2 regions of the Paenibacillus barengoltzii G22 genome follow, and region 2 is predicted to be linked to the other one. Evidence: riboswitches for the same ligand, from Rfam matches in the RefSeq annotation. Region 2 holds a riboswitch; the other holds the start of a gene.
What was found. A riboswitch is a leader RNA that binds a small molecule or an ion and turns the genes downstream of it on or off. The one in region 2 is predicted to bind thiamine pyrophosphate.

Region 1 (3,119 bases), 430 kb from region 2:
GAATGGCAAACGTGTTCGCAGCATCCTGACCGAAGGTCGGCTCATCTAGCAGCAACACCTGTTGTTCGCGTACGGCCGCCGCAGCCACACTAAGGCGCCGCTTCTGCCCCAGCGACAGCTGGTAAGGATGCCGCATCTCCAAGCCGGTTAGACCAAACTGCTCTAGATACACCGTCACCCGACCGTTCAGCGTCCCGGCGTCAAGTCCATCCTCCCTCAGCGAGAAGGCGACTTCGTCCACCACCCGATCGGCGACAAACTGAAACTCCGGATTCTGGAAAACAAATCCGATCTCACGAGCGGCCGACTCCAAAAGTCGTCTGCGGTCACGTCGGCTAAGCTTCCCAGTCTCGATCCGTTTTCCCTGCAACGTAAATGCCCCCTCAGACGGCAGCAAGCCAATCAGACTGAGCAGCAACGAGCTCTTCCCTGCACCGTTTGGGCCAGTGATCGCAATCCAATCCCCGGGATACACGGCGGCTTGCCCGACTTCAATCACCGGCCGCCCATGCCGGAACCCGTGAAAATCAGTCAACTCCACGGCGGCAGGTCCATCCAATTGCCGGCTCCCCCCCACCGGCTCCAATAACCTGCGGCCAGCTTCTGTGGCAAAATACGCTTCCCATACGCCGGGATACCAGATCCCAAATTCAATAAGCTCGGAATGATACGTATCAAACACGACGTCCGGTGCCCCCTCGCCCAGCACCTTTCCGTCCGGTCCAAACAACACGACGCGGTCAACCAGACCTAGCGCCGTCAACTCCTCGATCCGGTGCTCCACGATAATGAGGGTGCGATCCTCAGCCACCTTGGCGATCGCTTGCCAAATTTGCTCTCGGCCCTGCGGGTCGAGCAATGCCGAAGGCTCATCCAGCAGCAGCACCTCCGGATCCCCCAGCAGCACGGAGGCAAGCGCCAGCCGTTGCTTCATCCCTTGGGATAGCGAATCGATCGGCACATGGAGCTCAGGCAGGTCAAGGCCCACCTTCGCCAATGCAGCCTGCATCCGCGCGGGCATATCCGGCTTCGGCACGCCCAAATTTTCTAAGGCGAACGCCAACTCCTCATCCACGTAAGGCATACAAAACTGCGTATCCGGATCCTGGAACAAAAATCGCCACGATGCGGGTAGCTGTTGTGCGGACGTGCGCATCGGAATCTCAACTAGGTCTGGAATGATGCCGCTCAGCACCTGGAGCAGCGTCGATTTGCCGCATCCGCTGGGACCCAGCAGCAGCACATGCTCCCCGCGCCGCACCGAGAAATCCAAATCTTTAAACACAAACCGATCCTCTCCCGGGAACTTGAGCCGCAGCTCCCGGATCTCAGCTGCCGTCGTTTCTTTGCTCATCAGTCATTCAACGCCGCATAATCTTTGGGATCAACGGGTCGCAGCAATGTCGTAACCCCTGTCGCCTCTACGGCCTTCACGACGGCATAAGCGAAGTACCCGCAGATCAGCGCCGAGCTGACGGCCCGCATCGCATATTTGGCAGTCAAGAGCCACGGCTCGTAATCCTGCACATAGCCGTAGAAGAAATCCGGGAGGACCGAACCCACGGCAGCCCCAATCCCAGCCAACGCAGCAACGGAGCCGGAAAATTTCCGGTACCGGAACGCGGCGAACACCAGCTCCGCCCCTAAACCTTGCAGCACACTGTAAAGGACCAACTGGACGCCCCACTCGCTCCCGAACAAAATTTCCACATGGGCAGCAGCGATCTCCGCGATTAACGCCACCCCCGGTTTGCGAATCAACAAGAACACCAGCGTTGCAGCCAGGAACCACATCCCGTACACCAGTTCATCGGCCTGGAAGAACAGGGGGGAGAACAAATTGTACACCGAACTCCAAAAGTGATACACCACACCCAGCACCAGCGAGACCAACACCGTTACCAGCACATCACTGAGCTTGAGACCACGCCCCGTTCTTTTTTGAACAACCTCTGACATCTTCATCTCTCCTCCTGATCATTTGATTTAAATCCTCGCATCGTAAAAAAAACCGCCTGAATAGCTCAGACGGTGGTCAGGTCACGGGGACGCACGAAGGCACAAAAAGTCCCGGACGATCGATTCTCTACGCTGGCATTATCCAGATCAGATTAACGGTCCGCGGCGCAATATGCCGCTATCTCAGCCTGATTCGCTCAAGCCCCCGTATCCCTATGCGATTGATATAAACATACACCAACCCCGCCCAGGCATCAAGCCTAAATTTGTACAAATCTGTAAACTGGGGGTTACCAGTCCGTTATTGATTTCGGTCTGATTCTGTGTCAAGATAAGCGGAAGTGGCAACGAATTCATCAATACCCATGCAGCATTACTGGACAGACTAGGAGGATGCGATTTGGCCGCGACATGGATGAAATGGATGACGGAGCTTTCCTCCCGGAAATGGTTATCCCGGTTGATAGGCAGGTTCTCTCATTCGGGGGTTAGCCGAGCAATGATCCCTTTATTCGCAAAATCGTATGGCATTCCGCTGCATGAAGCGGAGAAGGAGCTTCGGGAATACCGCACGTTAAACGAATTCTTCACCCGCAAGCTAAAGCCGGGCATGCGCCCGCTGCACGCGGAGCCGGGAGTGATGATTAGTCCGGTGGACGCGCTGATTACGTTTATGGGTGAGGTGCAATCCGGTACGATCCTGAACGTGAAAGGACAGAATTATTCCCTGGAAGCGCTGCTGGCCGGCTCTCCCCGCGTCGAATTGTACAAACACGGATACGCCTTTGTTCTGTATCTGAGTCCTACCGATTATCACCGGATTCACGCGCCCGTGACGGGCAAAAAGCTGGAAAGCGAGCACATCAAAGGCCGGGTCTACCCGGTGAACGATTTTGGCATGCGCCATATGAAGAAGGTGTTATGCCGAAACGAACGCTTGATCACTTACATCTCCCATGAGTATGGGGAAATCGCTCTTGTGAAGGTCGGCGCGATGAACGTGAGCAGCATCCAGTATACCGATCCTTCAGCAAAATCCTGGGAGCAAGGCGACGACCTCGCTTATTTCGAGTTTGGATCCACCGTCGTCCTGCTCACTCAGAACGGCACCTTCACCCCATGGCCTGAACTTGCCCCCGGACAGAAGGTTCGGATGGGTG
Region 2 (3,119 bases):
CCGTTCAAGATCAGCCTCGACCAGTAACTGTCGATGCTCGGCAAGCAGCTGCTGCAAAATCACCAAATGCTCATAGATGTGGCGATAGGATTCAATTTCTTTGCCGATGTGCTCCATCGATTCACTGAGATCTCGAGTCAGATGGAATTCCTCTTTGCAGAGCTGATAATATTTCTCCAGACAAGCCAGCTCCGCACGAAAACTCTTCAAATCGACGGCTTCCCGACACGAAGTAATCTGCCCATATAAGTCAGCCATTCGCTTGGCGACAGATTTACGCGCCTTTTCCAAATCCGCCTCATGTTTTGGAGGAAAGACGACCAAATTGACGATCACCGCAACAGCAATCCCAACCAGGGTGTCCGTGATCCGGTTAATCCCATAAAAAATCGGACTTTCCCCCGGCTGAAGATTTAACATAATGGCTAAAAAAACGATACAGCCGATGGATATCGACTTATTCCAATTCAACAGATTGCAGACATAGATTACGACGATGACCCCTAACGCACAATATATGGCGTTCCCAGGTTCAATCATGGCGAAGCCTGCACCCACAATCGCCCCAACAAACGTCCCCATCGTCCGATGTTTCCCGGCCGTAAAGGAGTTGGCAACTGAATTTTCCATGGAAATGGTCGTGGCGATCGCAGCGTAAAAAGGATATTCCAGGCGCAATAACGCTGCAACGATCACACACAAACAGATGGCTAGCCCCGTCTTGAGATTGCGTAAACCAATCGTCCATTTCAATCTCATCACTCCCCCCAATCAAACTCCGACCGTATTATAGAGAATGTTTTTGTTTCGCTTCAATTTCATTAAACATCACAAACCAGCTATTTTTGCGATAAATCGTGACATTTTCATGAAAATTTCTTGGAAACGAGGTAAAGCAGCCAGCATAACCCATTCCAATTCAACGGTTGTAATTATTTGGATCCCCGTGTATAGTAAACATGACAAATGGATATCGATCGACACTAGGGGAGCCGCAAGGCTGAGATGAATCGCAAGATTCGGACCCTTTGAACCTGAACGGGTTAAGACCTGCGTAGGGAAGTGGAGCGTAAAGCATGTATGAACCAGAACATAAGTCTATTTAGGCTTATTCCTTCTGTTGCTGAACTAGCCCCCTCCTTGCGGAGGGGGCTTTTTTGCATTGCATATCGAACCTCAGAGGGGTGAACATGACGAGCCAAAAAATCACACTGACCACACCCGAACTGCATCTGATCTCTATCTCTCCCATTCACATATCCGAACTGCTCAGGGTGTCCCTCAGAGCCCTGCCCTACCTGGATTACATCCATGTACGGGATAAGCAGCTCACGGCGAAAGGTCAGCTGGAGGTCATTCAACAGATGCTGGAAGCCGGCATTCCGCTGTCCCAAATTGTCGTGAACGATCGGCTGGACGTCGCCTTGGCTGCTCGGGCCATGAATGTCCACTTAGCCGGCCACAGTCTTCCAGTGGATGCCGCTCGTCCGTTAGCCACTGGGATGCGCTTGGGCAGGTCGGTTCATTCGGCGGAAGAAGCGATGCAAGCCGCCGCAGATGGAGCGGATTATTGCCTGTTCGGTCATGTATACGATACGTTCAGCAAACCTGGACTTCCCGGCAGAGGACTGGCAGCACTCACGGCAACGGCTCAAGCTTGCCCGGTTCCGGTGATCGCCATAGGAGGCATCCGTCCGGACCATGCGGGAGAGGTCATCCGCTGCGGCGCCCAAGGGGTTGCCGTCATGACAAGCCTGTTCCATGCACCAGACCCGGCGGAAGAGGCCCAAGCATATCGCAAGGCAATACAGGCAGCTTGGCTGGAAAGGAGGTGAACCCCGTGCAGGTTCGTCTGAATGGGAAAGAGACGACGATCAACGAAAGCTGTGTCACACTGGCCGATTTATTAGCAGAGCCCCCATGGAAGGACCGAAAGCTGTTGGTTGAACTAAACGGTACAGTTGTACGAAAGGAAGACTATGACGTGACCCCGTTATCGGATGGGGATCGTATTGAGCTAGTCCATTTTGTTGGGGGAGGTTGATCCTATGCAGGACTTATTCCATATAGGCGGCAAGGCGTTGTCCAGCCGTCTCTTTATCGGTACTGGCAAATATAACCGCAACACCTTAATTCCCGAAGTGATCGAACGTTCAGGAGCAGAAGTCATCACGGTCGCTTTAAGAAGAGTGAATCCCGATTGGGAGGAGGAAAATCTGCTGCATCATATTCCTCCACATATGACGCTGCTGCCGAACACTTCCGGTGCCCGCAACGCAGAAGAAGCAATCCGCATCGCAAGGCTGGCCAGAGCGGCGGATATGGGCAATTGGATTAAACTGGAGGTCATTCAGGATCAACGTTATCTGCTGCCAGACAACGTGGAAACCATTAAAGCAACCGAGGTACTGGCCGCAGAAGGCTTCGTAGTCCTTCCTTATATGAGCCCGGATCTATCGGCCGCGCTCCGGTTAAGGGATGCTGGAGCCGCTGCCGTCATGCCGCTCGGTTCACCGATTGGCAGCAACCGCGGCCTGCGGACGAAGGAATTGATTCAGATCCTGATCGAGGAATCAGGCCTGCCGGTGATCGTAGACGCCGGGATCGGCAAGCCGTCAGAGGCAGCGGAAGCGATGGAAATGGGCGCAGCGGCTGTCCTCTTAAATACGGCGATTGCAACCGCCCGCGATCCGCTGGGCATGGCTGAAGCGTTCCGCGCAGCCGTTATAGCCGGCAGATTAGCCCATCTGGCCGGGCTGGGACCGGTGGAGCAAAACGCGGTAGCCTCTTCCCCGCTAACCGGATTTCTGGATGAAGTGGAGGCCTAAGGGATGAGCTTCTATGACAAAATCCAATCCTGGGAAGGCTTCCCCTTTCCACAGCGGCTTCAAGGTTACAGCGATGCAGATGTAAGGCGGGCGCTTAGCAGGCCTAAGCTTGATGCGGAGGATCTGTTAGCCTTGCTGTCACCAGCGGCTGATCGACATTTGGAGGAGATGGCCCAACGGGCACAGCAGATCACCCAAAGCCAGTTCGGGAACGTAATCCAATTGTTTACCCCGATGTATGTGTCCGATTATTGTGTGAACCACTGTGAGTATTGCAGCTTTAGTTCGATC

Region 1: linked by a shared signal. The riboswitch ahead of C812_RS02085 (ECF transporter S component) and the one ahead of C812_RS04005 (thiamine phosphate synthase) in region 2 are both predicted to bind thiamine pyrophosphate.

What each region holds. Positions count from the first base shown of each region.
Region 1 covers NZ_KE159652.1:425,113-428,231, reverse strand. The annotation lists gene C812_RS02090 (ABC transporter ATP-binding protein) at 1-1,354, opposite strand, end outside; gene C812_RS02085 (ECF transporter S component) at 1,354-1,965, opposite strand; TPP riboswitch at 2,067-2,178, opposite strand; gene asd (archaetidylserine decarboxylase) at 2,360-3,119, shown strand, end outside.
Region 2 covers NZ_KE159652.1:857,059-860,177, reverse strand. The annotation lists gene C812_RS04010 (FUSC family protein) at 1-759, opposite strand, end outside; TPP riboswitch at 976-1,078, shown strand; gene C812_RS04005 (thiamine phosphate synthase) at 1,191-1,835, shown strand; gene thiS (sulfur carrier protein ThiS) at 1,841-2,044, shown strand; gene C812_RS03995 (thiazole synthase) at 2,049-2,828, shown strand; gene thiH (2-iminoacetate synthase ThiH) at 2,832-3,119, shown strand, end outside.